DNA from 2 places in the Streptomyces sp. HUAS 31 genome. Region 2 is predicted to be linked to the other one. Evidence: predicted binding sites of a transcription regulator. Region 2 holds the regulator's gene; the other holds the start of a gene.
The links. Region 2 encodes HspR, which represses chaperone genes until heat shock. Its sites were predicted from a motif close to TTGAGNNNNNNNNNCTCAA; they were not measured.
Positions count from the first base shown of each region.

Region 1 (8,801 bases), 2.8 Mb from region 2:
GCGGCGGCGGCCAGAAGGGCGGCAAGGGGCAGAAGAAGCGGGACCTCGCGGCGGAGGCCTTCGCCGAGGGGCTGCGGCTGGTGCGCGCCAACCCGGCGCTCGCCGCCGTGGAGTTCACCGTCTGCCGCCACGAGAGCTGCGAACAGGCGCCGCGCGACGGCCTCCTTCGCGTCGACTCCGACGGCGTACTGCACGTCCACGCCACTCGGCTCGCCGAACCCGCCACCTGGGCCTGGGCGATCGCGCACGCCGTCCTGCACCTCGGCTTCGGACACGTCCCCTCCAGGAAGGGCGCGCCCGTGCAGCCCGACCGCGCCGACCTCGCGGCACGGTGCGTCGCCGTCAACCGCTTCCTGCTCACCTTCCCCGTCGGCAAGGCCCCGGAGGACCTGCCGCTGACCTACCCGGCCGGCGACGAGGAACGGCTCGCCGCGCCCTGGCGGCGCGACGGCGTCCCCGCCGTGTACGAGGGCTGCGGCACGGCCGGCCCGGAGCCCGACCAGCTCCTCGTGGAGTGGACGGGCTGGTACGGGTCCCCTCCCGACCATCAGCTGGCCTTCGCCACGGCGCTCACCCGGACCGTCTCCACCGCGATGGACATGGCGGGCGGCCGCCGCGACTCCATGGTCGGCGAGCCCGTCAAGAAGCGGCCCTGGCAGTGGGCGCTGGAGTGGTTCATCACCTCCTACCCGCTGCTCGGCGGCATCGCGGCCGGCATCAAGCTGGTCGCCGACGCCGAACTCGCCCGTGCCCACGGCATCGCCGTCGCCGCCGTCAACGCGGAGGCCGGCGAGATCTACATCAACCCGCTGCGCCAGTTCGAGCCCGAGGAATGGCGGTTCATCCTCGCCCACGAGATGCTGCACGCCGCCCTGCGCCACGGCGACCGCTGCGGCACCCGCGACCCCTACCTGTTCAACGTCGCCTGCGACTACGTCATCAACGGCTGGCTGCGCGAGATGCAGGTCGGCGAGATGCCCCAAGGACTGCTGTACGACCAGGAGATGACCGGCCTGTCGGCCGAGGAGGTCTACGACCGGATCGCCGGCGACCTGCGCCGGATGCGCCGTCTCGCCACCCTGCGCGGCAAGGGCGTCGGCGACGTCCTCGGCGCCCCGCTCGGCGTACCCGGCGACTACGTCGACCTCGACGAGTTCTACCGCCGGGGCCTGTCCCAGGGCCTGGACCTGCACCAGCAGCACGAGCGCGGCTTCCTGCCCGGCGGCCTGGTCCAGGAGATCCGGGCGCTCAGCCATCCGCCGCTGCCCTGGGACGCCCGACTCGCCCGCTGGTTCGACGAGTTCGTGCCCCGCCCGGAACCGGTGCGGACCTACGCCCGGCCCTCGCGCCGGCAGGCCTCCACACCCGAAATCCCGCGCGCCGGACGCTACTTCCCGCCCGAGGAGATCGCCCGCTGCACCTTCGGCGTCGTCCTGGACACCTCCGGGTCCATGAGCACCGGCCTGCTCGGCAAGGCCCTCGGCGCGATCGCCTCGTACGCCGAGGCGCGGGACGTCCCGGCCGCGCGCGTGGTGTTCTGCGACGCGGGACCGTACGACGCCGGGTACGTGCCGGTCACCGACATCGCCGGACGGGTGCGGGTACGGGGCCGCGGCGGTACGGTCCTGCAGCCCGGGATCGACCTGTTGCTGCGGGCGGACGACTTCCCGGCCGGGGCGCCCGTCCTGGTCATCACGGACGGCTGGTGCGACGTGCTGCGGGTGCGGCGTGAGCACGCGTACCTGATTCCCCCGGGCCGTCGACTGCCGTTCACCCCGCGTGGGCCGGTCTTCCGGGTGAGTTGAGCCGGAGTGTGATCGGATGGGGGACACGGACCCCGGAAACGGGCCCCCATGCGAAAGGAAGAATCGTGGCTACCACGCGCTCCGCACACACCGTCTGGGAAGGCAACCTGCTCGAGGGCAACGGTGTCGTCAACTTCGACTCCTCCGGTGCCATCGCCGCGCAGCCGGTCACGTGGGCCTCGCGCTCGCAGGACGCGAACGGCAAGACCAGCCCCGAGGAGCTCATCGCCGCCGCGCACTCCAGCTGCTTCTCCATGGCGCTGTCGCACGCCCTGAACGGCGCCGGTACGCCGCCCACCAAGCTCGTCACCTCGGCCGACGTGAACTTCCAGCCGGGTGAGGGGATCACCGGGATCCACCTCACGGTGGAGGGGACGGTGCCCGGCATCGACAACGACGCGTTCGTCGCCGCCGCGGAGGACGCCAAGAAGAACTGCCCGGTCAGCCAGGCGCTGACGGGGACGACGATCACGCTGTCGGCGAAGTTGGCGTAGCGCTCCGCGGGGGAGCCGCGGTGGGTCGTCCGTTGTCTGCGGCGCCGTCGTGGCTGATCGCGCAGTTCCCCGCGCCCCTCGGGGGGCGGCCCTCCGGGCCTGCCCCCCGACCCCTGAGCGCCCGCTCAGTCTCCGTTTGGTACCCACCCCCAGGGTCACTCGCCCCATTGACAAGAGCCCACTCAAGTTTTGTGCTGGAGTTCAAGAGGTGCCCTGGCGGAAGGGGACAGTGATGGCACGCGCGGTCGGGATCGATCTCGGGACCACGAACTCGGTGGTCGCCGTTCTGGAGGGCGGCGAGCCCACTGTCGTCGCCAATGCGGAGGGGGCCAGGACCACACCGTCGGTCGTGGCCTTCGCCAAGAACGGCGAGGTGCTCGTGGGGGAGGTGGCCAAGCGGCAGGCGGTGACGAACGTCGACCGCACCGCCCGCTCCGTGAAGCGCTACATGGGCGACGGGAGCTGGCGCTTTCCCGACCAGGGCGACATCGACGGCACCCGCTACCGGGCCCAGGAGCTGTCGGCCCGGGTGCTCCAGAAGCTGAAGCGGGACGCCGAGGCGTATCTGGGCGAGGACGTCACCGACGCGGTGATCACCGTCCCCGCCTACTTCGACGACGCCCAGCGGCAGGCCACCAAGGAGGCCGGGGAGATCGCGGGTCTGAAGGTCCTCAGGATCATCAACGAGCCCACGGCCGCCGCCCTCGCCTACGGCCTGGACCGCGGCGAGGAGCAGACCGTGCTGGTCTTCGACCTCGGCGGCGGCACCTTCGACGTCTCGCTGCTGGAGATCGGCGACGGCGTCATCGAGGTCAAGGCCACCAACGGCGACACGCACCTCGGCGGCGACGACTGGGACCAGCGGGTCGTCGAGTACCTGGTGAAGAAGTTCAAGGGGCAGAACGGCATCGACCTCGGCAACGACAGGATGGCCGTCCAACGGCTGCGCGAAGGCGCCGAGAAAGCCAAGATCGAGCTGTCCAGCTCCTCCGAGACCACGATCAACCTGCCCTACATCACCGCCTCCGCCGAGGGCCCCCTCCACCTCGACGAGAAGCTGACCCGCGCCCAGTTCCAGGAGCTCACCGCCGACCTCCTCGACCGCTGCAAGACCCCCTTCCACCAGGCCGTCAAGGACGCCGGCATCAAGCTCTCCGCGGTCGACCACGTCATCCTCGTCGGCGGCTCCACGCGGATGCCCGCCGTCACCGACCTCGTGAAGGAACTCACCGGCAAGGACCCGCACAAGGGCGTCAACCCCGACGAGGTCGTGGCCGTCGGCGCGGCCCTCCAGGCCGGCGTCATCCGCGGCGACGTCAAGGACGTCCTCCTGCTCGACGTCACCCCGCTGTCCCTCGGCATCGAGACCAAGGGCGGCATCATGACGAAGCTCATCGAACGCAACACGACGATCCCGACCCGGCGTTCGGAGATCTTCACGACCGCCGCCGACAACCAGCCCTCCGTCGGCATCCAGGTCTACCAGGGCGAACGCGAGATCGCCTCGTACAACAAGAAGCTCGGCGTCTTCGACCTCACCGGCCTGCCGCCGGCCCCGCGCGGGGTGCCGCAGATCGAGGTCGCCTTCGACATCGACGCCAACGGCATCATGCACGTCTCCGCGAAGGACCTAGCGACGGGCCGCGAGCAGAAGATGACCGTGACCGGCGGCTCGGCGCTGCCGAAGGACGACATCGACCGGATGATGCGGGAGGCCGAGCAGTACGCCGAGGAGGACCACAAGCGCCGCGAGGCCGCCGAGACCCGCAACCAGGGCGAGCAGCTCGTCTACCAGACCGAGAAGTTCCTGCGCGAGAACGAGGACAAGGTCCCGGCGGAGACCCGGGCCGAGGTCGGGTCGGCGATCACGGAGCTGAAGGAGCAGCTGGAGCAGAACGTCGAGACGAACGTCCTGCGCACCGGCATCGAGAAGCTCGCCACGGTCAGCCAGAAGATGGGCCAGGCGATGTACGCCCAGTCCCAGCAGGCCCCCGCCGACGGCTCGGCCGACGCCGACGCCGGCACCGGCACCGAGCAGAGCGCCGCGCAGGACGACGACGTGGTCGACGCGGAGATCGTCGACGACGAGAAGGACCAGCGGGACCAGAAGGGCGGGGCCGCCTAGGAGCCCGCCTTCTCCCAGCCGCGCCGCTCCGGCCGCGGCCCCAGCTGCTCGGGGTCGCGGCTGCGGTACACCAGGTACGGCCGGAACAGGTACTGCACCGGCGCGCTGAACATGTGCACCAGCCGGGTGTACGGCACGAGCGCGATCAGCGCCATGCCGACCACCGCGTGGATCTGGTACAGCACCGGCACGCCCGCCATACGGTCCAGGTCCGGCTGGAGGGTGAACAGGCTGCGGGCCCAGGGGGCGATGGACTGCCGGTAGTCGTAGCCGTCGCCGGAGACATGGGTGAGCTTGGCGACCATGCCGAGCACGATCGCGCCGAGCAGGACGACGTACATCAGCTTGTCGTTGGCGGTCGTCGCCCGGAACACCGGCGCGTTCGTGCGGCGCCGGTAGATCAGCAGCAAGATCCCGGCGACGGTCAGGGCGCCGGCCGCGGTACCGCCGTAGAGGGAGAACAGGTGGTAGGTGTGCTCGCTCACGCCGAGCGAGTCCGTCCAGGACGCCGGGACGAACAGGCCCACCAGATGGCCGACCAGCACGAACAGGATGCCGTAGTGGAAGGCGGGCGAGGCGATGCTGAGCAGCCTCGACTCGTAGACCTGGGAGGAGCGGGTGGTCCAGCCGAAGCGGTCGTAGCGGTGCCGCCAGACCAGGCCGGCGACCAGCAGGGCGAAGGTGACGTAGGGCAGGACGCCCCAGAGCAGTGCGGTCATGGACGCACCCCCGTGCGTTCGGTCGGCAGTGTGGCGCACACCGCGTCCAGGACGGACGCGTACGGCGTGCCGAAGTCGGTCAGCCGGGCGCGGAGCTGCTCCAGGCACTCGCGGTGCTCCAGCAGCAGATCGTTCTCGCCGGTGCGGGCCGCGAACTCCAGTACCGCGGGCAGGAAGTCGGGCAGTTCCTCGCCCGTGAACTCCATGCCGTGGGCGCGGTAGACCTCCTTGAAGCGCAGCAGCGACATGCCGCGCCGCCGGGTGTCCCCGTCGAGCCACCAGGTCAGATAGAGGCTGTGCCGGTTCTTGAAGTCGAAGACCTGGACATAGTGCGCGGCCAGTTCGTCCGGCGGGGTGAGTGCCGCGTGGTCGGTGAACTCCCGCAGCTGCGGGGCGGCTTCGCGCAGCAGCGGCAGGCGCGCGCGGAAGTCGTCGTCCGGGTAGGTCAGACAGAGTGCGGCCGCCTGGTAGAGCACCTCGAACGACGGCATCACGCCTCCTCGGTGTCGGCTGTGCGGGTGGGTCCGGCGGCGTCGGCCGCGTCGTCGGAGGTCTGGCGTCTGCGCAGCACGTGGAAGTTCTCGACCGGCATCAGCGGCAGCAGCTTGCGGCCGCCGGAGTCCTGCCCGAAGGGGCCGTCCCCGCCCATCCCGGGCCCGCCCTCGTAGTCGAGGCTGCACCCCTGCGGCAGCGCCGACTCCTCCAGGCGCCGGGCGTCCGCGACCGCCGCCGTCGGAATGACGTACCGGTCCTCGTACTTGGCGACCGCCAGCAGCCGGTACATGTCCTCGATCTCCCCGGCCGCCATGCCCACGGCGGCCGGCACCGAGGGATCCGGTTCCTCGCCGAGGTTGATCGCGCGCATGTGGGAGCGCATCGCGGCGAGCTTCTCCAGCGAGGAGCGGACCGGGCCGATGGCGCCGGCCGTGAACATCTCCGCCAGGTACTCCAGCGGGATGCGCAGCGTGTCGATCGCGCCGAACAGGTTCCCGGCGTCCTCCCCGTCGTGCCCGGTCTCCGAGAGCGCGTCGACCACCGGTGACAGCGGCGGGATGTACCAGACCATCGGCATCGTCCGGTACTCCGGATGCAGCGGCAGCGCCACCCGGTACTTGCTGATCAGCGCGTGCGCGGGCGAGCGGCGTGCCGCCTCCAGCCAGTCGTAGGGGATCCCCGCCTCCTCGCACGCCCGCCGTACCTCGCGGTCCTCGGGGTCGAGGAAGACACCCAACTGCGCCTCGTACAGGTCCCGTTCGCGCGGGACGGAGGCCGCGGCCGTCACCCTGTCCGCGTCGTACAGCACCACCCCGAGATAGCGCAGCCGGCCCACGCACGTCTCCGAGCAGACCGTCGGCAGACCGACCTCGACGCGCGGATAGCACATCGTGCACTTCTCCGCCTTGCCGGTGGCGTGGTTGAAGTACACCTTCTTGTACGGGCATCCGGTCACGCACATCCGCCAGCCCCGGCAGCGGTCCTGGTCGACCAGGACGATGCCGTCCTCCGCCCGCTTGTACATCGCGCCCGACGGGCACGACGCCACACAGGACGGGTTCAGGCAGTGCTCGCAGATACGCGGCAGATAGAACATGAAGCTCTGCTCGAACTCGAACCGCACCTTCTCCGAAGCCTGCGTGCGCGTGCGCTCCACCATCGGGTCGAGGTCGCCGTAGGCGGGGGCGCCGGCGAGGTTGTCGTCCCAGTTCGACGACCACTCGATCTTCATCGGCTTGCCGTCGAGCTGCGAGATGGGCCGGGCCACCGGGTAGTCGTCGCCCAGCGGGGCGTCGGTGAGGTTCTTGTAGTCGTACGTCCAGGGCTCGTAGTAGTCCTTGATCTCCGGCAGTTCGGGGTTGGAGAAGATCCCCGCGAGCTTGCGCAGCCGGCCGCCCGCCTTCAGCTTCAGCGCGCCGCGCCGGTTCAGCTCCCAGCCGCCGCGCCAGCGCTCCTGGTCCTCGTAGCGGCGCGGATAGCCCTGGCCGGGGCGGGTCTCGACGTTGTTGAACCAGACGTACTCCATGCCGCGGCGGTTGGTCCACGCCTGCTTGCAGGTGACCGAGCAGGTGTGACAGCCGATGCACTTGTCGAGGTTCATCACCATGGCGATCTGGGCCATCGGACGCATCAGTACTCGACCTCCTGGCTGCGACGGCGGATCACCGTGACCTCGTCGCGCTGGTTGCCCGTCGGGCCCAGGTAGTTGAACGCCCAGGACAGCTGGGCGTAGCCGCCGACCAGATGGGACGGCTTGAGGATCAGCCGGGTCAGCGAGTTGTGGATGCCGCCCCGCCGGCCGGTGGTCTCCGTCCTCGGGACGGCGACCGTGCGTTCCTGCGCGTGGTGCATGTAGACGGTGCCGTGCGGTATCCGGTGCGAGACGACGGCCCGCGCGACGACCACGCCGTTGCGGTTGACCGCCTCGATCCAGTCGTTGTCGGCGACGCCGATGGCATCCGCGTCCTGCGGGGACATCCAGATGTTCTGCCCGCCCCGGGAGAGCGCCAGCATGAACAGGTTGTCCTGGTACTCGGAGTGGATGGACCACTTGTTGTGCGGGGTGAGGTAGCGGACCGTCACCTCCCGCTGCCCGTCCGGGCCGAGCCGCGGTTCGCCGAACAGCTTGTTCATGTCCAGCGGCGGCCGGTACACGGGGAGCGCCTCGCCGAGCTCGTGGATCCAGTCGTGGTCGAGGAAGAAGTGCTGGCGGCCGGTGAGCGTGTGCCACGGCTTGAGGTGCTCGGTGTTGAGCGTGAACGCGGTGTAGCGACGCCCGCCCGACTCGCTGCCCGACCACTCCGGCGAGGTGATCACCGGCACCGGCGCGGCCTGGGTGTCCGCGTACGTGGTCCGTCTGCCCTCGTGCTCGGCCGCCAGGTGCGCCATTTCCTGCCCGGTCCGCTCCTGAAGGGTGCGGAAACCCTGGGTGGCGAGGCGGCCGTTGGTGGTGCCGGACAGGGCGAGGATGGTGTTCGCCGCCTTCACGGCCGTGTCGAGCAGGGGGCGCCCGTCAGCGGTCGCGCCGTTCAGCAGCCGCAGGTCCTCGACCTCCTCGTCCGGGCGGAGCGTGATGCCCTTGGCAGGCAGGCCGAGTCGCTCCGCCAGCGGGCCCAGCGAGGCGAACTTGGCGCCGATCGCGGTGTAGTCCCGCTCCACGACCGTCAGGTTCGGCATGGTCCTGCCGGGCACCGGATCGCACTCCCCGCGCCGCCAGTCCAGGACCACCCCGCCCGGCTGGGCGATCTCACCCGGGGTGTCGTGCTGGAGCGGCGAGGCCACCAGGTCCTTGCGCACGCCCAGATGGCCGACGGCCAGCTCGCTCAGCCGCTCCGCGAGCGCCTTGAACGCCTCGAAGTCGGTGCGCGCCTGCCACGGCGGATCCACGGCCGGTGTGAAGGAGTGCACGTAGGGGTGCATGTCAGTGCTGGACAGGTCGTGCTTCTCGTACCAGGTGGCGGCGGGCAGGACGACGTCCGACAGCAGCGTCGACGACGTCTGCCGGAAGTCCAGCGACAGCAGCAGGTCGAGCTTGCCCTCGGGCGCCTCGTCATGCCAGGTCACCTCCTTCGGCCGGACGTCCTCGGGGGCCTCCTCGGCCCGCAGCGACGACTGCGTGCCCAGCAGATGCCGCGTGAAGTACTCCGCGCCCTTCGCCGACGAG
Region 1 is NZ_CP116353.1:7,913,154-7,921,954, forward strand. It holds gene PGH47_RS35080 (vWA domain-containing protein) at 1-1,805, shown strand, start outside; gene PGH47_RS35085 (OsmC family protein) at 1,871-2,299, shown strand; gene dnaK (molecular chaperone DnaK) at 2,532-4,424, shown strand; gene narI (respiratory nitrate reductase subunit gamma) at 4,421-5,143, opposite strand; gene narJ (nitrate reductase molybdenum cofactor assembly chaperone) at 5,140-5,634, opposite strand; gene narH (nitrate reductase subunit beta) at 5,634-7,268, opposite strand; gene PGH47_RS35110 (nitrate reductase subunit alpha) at 7,268-8,801, opposite strand, start outside.
Region 1: a site for HspR is predicted at 2,467-2,485, ahead of dnaK (molecular chaperone DnaK). Genes of this name have one in related genera too.

Region 2 (8,801 bases):
GTGGAGCCGTCCGCGTTGCGCTTGAACCAGATGTTCGGGAAGCCCAGGAAGCGGTGCCAGGCCACACCCATGTCGGTCTTCAGCGAGACCACGATCATCCAGATGAACGAGGCCGCGATCTTCAGGGCGGCGAAGAAGTACGTGAGGTGCTGGAGCGTGGAGACGTCCATGCCCTCCAGCCAGTGCACCACCGGGTACGAGATGAAGAACGAGGCCTCGTAGCCGTCCACGTGGTGCTGCGCGCCTTCCAGCGCGTGCAGCATGAAGATGCAGACACCGACGATGAGGATGATCGTCTCGACGAAGTAGGCCTGGCCGGTGTTCGAGCCCGCGAAGCGGGACTTGCGGCCCGCCCGTCCCGGCCGGGACAGCTGCCGGATGACGACCAGCGTCGCGATGCCGACCACCGTCATGGTGCCGATGAACTCGACGTAGATGTTGTACGGCGCCCAGTCGCCGATGATCGGCAGGATCCAGTCGGCCTTGAAGAGCTGGCCGAAGGCGTTGACGATCGTCAGCAGCAGTGTGTAGAAGCCGATCGCGACGAACCAGTGCGCGATGCCGACGATGCCCCAGCGGTTCATCCTGGTGTGCCCCAGGAACTCCTTCACCAGGGTGACGGTGCGCTGGTACGGGTCGTTGGTCCGCAATCCCGCGGGCACGGGCTGGCCGAGCCGCATGAAGTTGAAGATCTGGAGGAGGGCGCGGCCGAACAGTGCCGCGCCGACCACGATCAGGACCAGCGACACGATGATCGCGGCGAGTTGCATTTCGGGGCTCCTCGGGCCTGCGAGGCGACATTACTAAGCGGTAACTTATGCAGTCCTCTGAGACTACCCGCATCCTCGGTCGCACTGTAGCCAGGCGCGGGGTGATCTGAATCGCTGAGGCTTGCCTTAAGTGCGCATCGGGGTTCACTTCCGAACGAATCGTGTTACTCATCCCGAAATGGTATATACGCCACTAATCTAGGCCCGTGCTTTACGGGATCGCCGCCGCCACCACCGCCCTCGTCGTGACCGCCCTCCTCGCGATGCTGCTCCGCCTGCCCGCCCTGCGCTTCGGCATCGTCGACCGCCGGCGGCAGCGGCCGCTGCCCCTGCTGGGCGGGGTCGCCGTCGCGCTCGTGACCTGCCTGGTCGCCGCCGCCGGCGAGTGGACCCGGTTCGCTCCGCTGGGCTCCGAGATCGGACGCCTGCTGATCGCCGCCGGCGCCGTGGCCTGCCTCGGGCTGGTCGCCGACGTGCGGCGGGTCAAGGCGCGCTTCCTCGTCGGCGGCACGGCCGTCGCGGCCGCCTGCGTGGTGCCGTACGGCGACACGGGCATCCTGCTCGGGCTGGTGGCCGTCGGCTGGATCGTCCTCGTCGCCGTCGGCTTCAAGGCGCTGGACCACGCGGACGCCCTGGTCGGCACCGTCGGGGTGCTCACCGCCTTCGGCGTCGGCATCTGCGCGGCGGCCGAGGTGATGGACGAACTGGCCGTGCTGCTCAGCGTGCTGGCCGCCGCCCTGACCGGGTTCCTCATGCACAACTGGCACCCCGCGCGGATCGGCCTCGGGGCCACCGGCTCCCTGTTCGTCGGGTTCGTGCTCGCGTCGTCGGCCGTGATGACACGCGCCGGCCACGATCCGGTGTCGAGCGCGGGCGTGCTCTACTCGCTCACCGCCCTGGCCACCGCCGACGTCGTACTGGTGGCGCTGTCGCGCAGGCTGGCCGGACGCCCGCTGCTGCGGCGCGGACCCGACCATCTGGCCCACCGGCTGCGCCGCGTCGGGCTCACTCCGCAGGGCGTGACCGTACTGCTGGGTGTCGCGGCCTTCTGCGGGGTACTCGTCGGCGTCCTCGTGCACATGGGATGGATGGCGCGCTCAGGGGCGTTCTGGGTGGGGGCGGTCGCGCTGGTCGCCGTGTTCGCGCTGCTGCACATCAAGACCTACGGGCCTCGGCGTCAACCGAGGGTTCCGGTGCAGGACTCCGCGAGAGCCTCCGACCGTGTGGCGTCCTCGCAGGTCGGAGCCCCGTTGCGTGTAAGAAACGGATAAGAGTTGAGCGGGGTCGACTCAGCTCTGTTGACCCATATCGAGCCGTCGTGCACACTTGAGTCCGTTCCACTCAAGTCAGCTGGAGGAATCAACCATGGCACGTGCGGTCGGCATCGACCTGGGCACGACTAACTCCGTCGTCAGCGTTCTGGAGGGCGGCGAGCCCACCGTCATCACCAACGCCGAGGGTGCCAGGACCACGCCGTCCGTCGTCGCCTTCGCGAAGAACGGCGAAGTGCTGGTCGGCGAGGTCGCCAAGCGTCAGGCGGTCACCAACGTGGACCGCACCATCCGGTCCGTGAAGCGCCACATGGGCACCGACTGGAAGACGGAGCTGGACGGGAAGCCGTTCAACCCGCAGCAGATGTCCGCCTTCATCCTGCAGAAGCTGAAGCGGGACGCCGAGTCGTACCTGGGCGAGAAGGTGACCGACGCGGTCATCACCGTCCCGGCGTACTTCAACGACTCCGAGCGCCAGGCGACGAAGGAGGCCGGCGAGATCGCGGGCCTGAACGTCCTGCGCATCGTCAACGAGCCCACCGCGGCCGCGCTCGCGTACGGCCTCGACAAGGACGACCAGACGATCCTCGTCTTCGACCTCGGTGGCGGCACCTTCGACGTGTCCCTCCTGGAGATCGGCGACGGCGTCGTCGAGGTGAAGGCCACCAACGGTGACAACCACCTCGGTGGTGACGACTGGGACCAGCGCGTCGTCGACTACCTGGTCAAGCAGTTCCAGGCCGGTCACGGCGTGGACCTCAGCAAGGACAAGATGGCCCTCCAGCGCCTCCGCGAGGCCGCCGAGAAGGCCAAGATCGAGCTGTCCTCGTCCACCGAGACCTCGATCAACCTGCCCTACATCACCGCCTCCGCCGAGGGCCCCCTGCACCTCGACGAGAAGCTCACCCGCGCGCAGTTCCAGCAGCTGACCGCGGACCTCCTGGAGCGCTGCAAGACCCCGTTCTTCAACGTCATGAAGGACGCCGGTGTCTCCATCAACGAGATCGACCACGTCGTCCTCGTCGGTGGCTCCACCCGTATGCCCGCCGTCGCCGAGCTCGTGCGCGAGCTGACCGGCGGCAAGGACGCCAACAAGGGCGTCAACCCGGACGAGGTCGTCGCCATCGGCGCGGCCCTCCAGGCCGGTGTCCTCAAGGGTGAGGTCAAGGACGTCCTGCTCCTCGACGTCACCCCGCTGTCCCTCGGCATCGAGACCAAGGGCGGCATCATGACCAAGCTCATCGAGCGGAACACGACGATCCCGACCAAGCGGTCCGAGATCTTCACCACCGCCGAGGACAACCAGCCCTCCGTGCAGATCCAGGTCTACCAGGGCGAGCGCGAGATCGCGGCGTACAACAAGAAGCTCGGGATGTTCGAGCTGACCGGTCTGCCGCCGGCCCCGCGCGGTGTCCCGCAGATCGAGGTCGCCTTCGACATCGACGCCAACGGCATCATGCACGTGACCGCGAAGGACCTCGGCACGGGCAAGGAGCAGAAGATGACCGTCACCGGTGGCTCCTCGCTGCCGAAGGACGAGGTCAACCGGATGCGCGAAGAGGCCGAGAAGTACGCGGAGGAGGACCACGCCCGCCGCGAGGCGGCCGAGTCCCGCAACCAGGGCGAGCAGCTCGTCTACCAGACGGAGAAGTTCCTCAAGGACAACGAGGACAAGGTCCCCGGCGAGGTCAAGACGGAGGTCGAGGCCGCCGTCGAGGAGCTGAAGACCGCGCTCAAGGGCGAGGACACCGCCGAGATCCGCACCGCCACCGAGAAGGTCGCCGCGGTCTCCCAGAAGGTGGGCCAGGCCATGTACGCCGACGCCCAGGCCGGTCAGGCCGCGGGCGGTCCCGAGGGTGCCGCCGGCGCCAAGGCCGACGACGACGTCGTGGACGCCGAGATCGTCGACGACGAGCGCAAGGACGGTGTCGCGTAATGACGGAGGAGACCCCGGGCTTCGAGGAGAAGCCCGACGTCCCCTCCGGCGCGACCCCTGACGACGCCGAGCCGAAGGCCGCCCCTCAGGAAGGGGCGGCCCCGGCCGGGGACGGAGCAGCAGACGCCGGTCTGGTGGCCCAGCTGGACCAGGTCCGTACGGCGCTCGGCGAGCGCACGATGGACCTCCAGCGGCTCCAGGCCGAGTACCAGAACTACCGCCGCCGCGTGGAGCGCGACCGGATCACGGTCAAGGAGATCGCCGTCGCGAGCCTCCTGACCGAGCTCCTGCCCGTGCTCGACGACATCGGCCGCGCACGGGAACACGGCGAGCTCGTCGGCGGGTTCAAGTCCGTCGCGGAGTCGCTGGAGACCGTCGCGGCCAAGATGGGCCTCCAGCAGTTCGGCAAGGAGGGCGAGCCCTTCGACCCGACGATCCACGAGGCGCTGATGCACTCCTACGCGCCGGACGTCACCGAGACGACCTGCGTCGCGATCCTCCAGCCGGGGTATCGCATCGGCGAGCGCACCATCCGCCCCGCGCGGGTGGCCGTCGCCGAGCCCCAGCCGGGCGCGCAGACCGTCAAGGACGAGTCTGCCGCCGAGGCGGCCGACGACAAGGAGAGCGGTGGCCCGGACGAGGGCTGACGTTTCAGACACGATGGGGAAGGAGGGACGTCGGGGATGAGCACCAAGGACTTCATCGAGAAGGACTACTACAAGGTCCTCGGCGTCCCCAAGGACGCCACCGAGGCCGAGATCAAGAAGGCGTACCGGAAGCTCGCCCGCGAGTTCCACCCGGACGCCAACAAGGGCAACGCCAAGGCGGAGGAGCGTTTCAAGGAGATCTCCGAGGCGAACGACATCCTCGGCGACCCCAAGAAGCGCAAGGAGTACGACGAGGCACGCGCCCTCTTCGGCAACGGCGGCTTCCGTCCGGGGCCGGGCGGCGCGGGCGGCGGTTCCTTCAACTTCGACCTGGGCGACCTCTTCGGAGGCAATGCGCAGGGCGGGAGCCAGCAAGGAGCCGGCGGCTTCGGCGGCGGACTCGGTGACGTCTTCGGGGGCCTGTTCAACCGCGGCGGTGCGGGCACCACCCGTACTCAGCCCCGGCGCGGCCAGGACATCGACACCGAGGTCAGCCTCAGCTTCACCGAGGCGATCGAGGGTGCGACGGTCCCGCTGCGGATGTCCTCGCAGTCGCCGTGCAAGGCGTGCGCGGGCACCGGCGACAAGAACGGCACGCCCAGGGTGTGCCCGACCTGCGTCGGCACCGGCCAGGTGGCCCGGGGTTCGGGCGGCGGCTTCTCGCTGACCGACCCCTGCCCGGACTGCAAGGGGCGCGGCCTGATCGCCGAGCACCCGTGCATGGAGTGCAAGGGCAGCGGCCGGGCGAAGTCGTCGAGGACCATGCAGGTCCGCATCCCCGCCGGGGTGTCGGACGGTCAGCGCATCCGGCTGCGCGGCAAGGGCGCGCCGGGCGAGCGTGGCGGCCCGGCCGGCGATCTGTACGTCACCGTGCACGTCGACGCCCACCCGGTGTTCGGCCGCAAGGAGGACAACCTCACGGTGACCGTCCCCGTGACGTTCACGGAGGCGGCCCTCGGCGGCGAGGTCAGGGTTCCCACCCTGGGCGGACCGCCGGTCACCCTGAAGCTGCCGCCCGGCACGCCCAACGGCCGCACCATGCGGGCGCGGGGCAAGGGCGCGGTCCGCAAGGACGGCACCCGCGGAGACCTGCTGGTCACCGTCGAGGTGAGTGTCCCGAAGGACCTTTCGGGGAAGGCTCGTGACGCGCTTGAGGCGTATCGCGAGGCCACCGCGGGCGAGGACCCGCGGGCGGAGCTGTTCCAGGCCGCGAAGGGAGCATGACGGAGATGGACGGTCGTCGACGCGGTGACAATTTTCGCGGGCCTTACGAACTGACCGAGGAAACCCCGGTCTACGTCATCTCGGTGGCGGCCCAGCTCTCCGGCCTGCACCCGCAGACACTGCGCCAGTACGACCGTCTGGGCCTGGTGTCCCCGGACCGCACGGCCGGCCGCGGCCGCCGCTACTCGGCCCGCGACATCGAACTGCTCCGCCAGGTGCAGGCGTTGTCGCAGGACGAGGGCATCAACCTGGCCGGCATCAAGCGCATCATCGAACTGGAGAACCAGGTCGCCGCGCTCCAGTCCCGGGTGGCGGAACTCCAGTCCGCCCTGGAGGGCGCGGCGGCGGCGATGCAGCAGCGCGAGGCGGCGGTACACGCGTCGTACCGCCGCGACCTGGTCCCGTACCAGGAGGTGCAGCAGACCAGCGCGTTGGTGGTCTGGCGCCCGAAGAAGCCGAAGGACTAGACGGCCGCGCACGGAAAAGGGGCCCGGAGAATTCTCCGGGCCCCTTTCCTGTGCGGTCGGTGGCCGACCGTCAGCGGCCGACGAAGAACTCCAGCGAGGTGCTCTGTGTGCCCTGGCGGCCGTACGCGTCCACGGCGTACACCTCGGCGATGCAGGGGCCGTTGTAGGGGGCAGTCCAGGAGAGGGACCCCGTGGTGGAGAACCGGGTGCCGCTGCTGCCGCAGGCGCCCGAGATCTCCCAGGAGTAGCCCTTCAGGACGCGTGCCTCGTCGCCCGCGCCGGGGGCAGCCGTGACCTGGATCGGACTGCGCGCCGGTATGCCCGCGGTGACGAGGGTCAGCTTCGGCGCGGCCGGTCCGCTCGCGGTGGCCGGTGTCAGGCGGTCGACCGTGGTCTCCGCGGAGGGCGCGGAGTCGGCGTCCTGGGCGTCGGCGGAGGCCACGTAGTAGTACGCCTTGCCCTTCGGGGCGGAGGTGTCGGCGTACGACGTGCCGGACGTGGTGCTCAGGAGGCTCCAGGCGCCGGTGGGGGTGGTGCGGCGGTAGACGCGGTAGCCGGTGACCCCGGCGTCCTCGGCCGCGGTCCACGCCACCTTCGTGGAGGCGTCGGCGGCTGTGCCGGTGAGACCCGTGGGGGCGGCGACGGCCGATGCCACGGGGCGGGTGACGACCGCGGAGTCGGAGACCGGGGCGGTGTTCCCGGCGGCGTCGACGGCCACCACCTCGTAGTTGTAGGCGAGGCCCGCGGGTGCCACGGAGTCCGTCCAGGACGTGCCGAGGACGATCTGCGGGCCGTCCATGTCCGACTGGCCGCCCTCCGCGCCCCACACCAGGTAGTGGTGCACGTCCTTCGACGTCGAGGCCTTCCATGTGAGGGCGTTGCCCGCCGTCGTCCCCAGCGCCGACACGGTCTCGACCCGCACCGGGGCCGTCCGGTCGACCGTGGCCACGGCCTGGTCGGTCGTACCCGACGAGGAGTTGCCCGCCTTGTCGTAGGCGCGGACCTCGTAGTAGTACGTGTCGCCGGTCAGCGGGAGGGTGGCGTCGGTGTACGTGGTGGAGGTGGTCGTCGCGAGGGGCGCGCTGCCGAAGGAGGCGCCCTTGAGGCGGCGGTACACGCGGTAGCCCGCGAGGTCCATCTCCGGGCTCTTCGACCAGGTCAGCTTTGCCTTGCCGGTGGTCGTGTCGTACGTGACCTTCGCACCTGTGGGGGCGAGCGGCTTGACCTTGTCGACGGTCGCCGTGGTCCTCGGGGTGTAGCCGAACTTGACGCGGGCGCTGCCTGTCCAGTTCACGTAGTCGATGCGCAGGGTGTGCTTGCCCGCGGGGACGGTCACGTTGACGGTCTTCGAGACGGTCGTGGAGGTGTTCTTCCACAGGTCGACCTTGCGGGAGCCGTCGAGGTAGACGCGGATGCCGTCCAGAGCGGAGGCGGAGAGGGCGAAGGGGCCGCCGGAGCCGAAGTCGCGGGTCAGGGTCCAGCGGACGGCGAAGTTGTCCTTCGGGAGGCCCGTGGCGGGGGCGTTCGTGCCCCAGTTCTGGTCGATCGCGGTGTCGCAGTCGGTCTTCTTCGGCGTACCGGAGAAGGCCGTGTTCGCGAAGAACTGCCGCTTGAAGACCGGTGAGTTGCAGGTCACGGCGGCGGAGGCGGGCGTGGCCAGGGTGGTGAGCAGGCCGCCTGCGGTGGCGAGCACGAGGGCGGTCGCGGTGGCCGCGGTCGTGCGTCTGGCTGGGGTCATGGGGTCCTCTGGAATCTGAGACTGGACGGCGCGGTGGTGCTACCAGGTCTCCTCTGGGGGAGCCACCGGTTCCGTCACGGTGACGTACGAGAAGTCCTCACCGCTGAGGGGGAGGGAGTTGCCGGCGGAGTCCTCGGCGACCACGGCCCAGCGGACCTCCGTGCCCGTGGGGTTGAAGACCTCGTGGGAGTAGTACAGCGGCTCGTCGCGCCAGGTCTGGTGGACTTCCTCCCACTCCTCGTACTCCCACGCACCGTCGACGAGCTGGCCGCGGTAGACGCGATAGCTGTCGACGTCCTCCTCGGAGCTGGGCTGCCACCGCAACTCGATGTCATAGCCGTCCATGGCGCCGCTGAGCCCACTGACGGCCGCCGGGGCCAGACCGGTCGCCGGGGCGGTACCCGTCGCCGGCGCCGACGCGGTGGACTCCTGGCCCAGGGTGTCCACGGCGGTCACGGTGTAGGCGTACGAGGTGCTGTGCCGCACATCGTTGTCGGTGTACGAGGTCTGCCCGGCCCGGAGTTCCTCGACGAACCGGCCGTTGCGGTAGATCCGGAACCTCGACAGGTCCTCGGTGACGGGCGTGGTGGCGGGCTTCCAGGTCAGCGCGACGCCGCCGCTCGTCGTTGTGGCCGTCACACCGATCGGCGCTGAGGGCGCCCAGTCGCCCCGTGCGACATACACGCCCGGCGATTTCGCGGACGCGTTGCCGACGGCGTCGACGGCCGTGACCCAGTACGAGTACTCC
Region 2 is NZ_CP116353.1:5,141,315-5,150,115, forward strand. It holds gene PGH47_RS22925 ((Fe-S)-binding protein) at 1-770, opposite strand, end outside; gene PGH47_RS22930 (MraY family glycosyltransferase) at 977-2,041, shown strand; gene dnaK (molecular chaperone DnaK) at 2,136-3,977, shown strand; gene grpE (nucleotide exchange factor GrpE) at 3,977-4,624, shown strand; gene dnaJ (molecular chaperone DnaJ) at 4,661-5,848, shown strand; gene PGH47_RS22950 (heat shock protein transcriptional repressor HspR) at 5,854-6,315, shown strand; gene PGH47_RS22955 (fibronectin type III domain-containing protein) at 6,386-8,053, opposite strand; gene PGH47_RS22960 (PA14 domain-containing protein) at 8,093-8,801, opposite strand, start outside.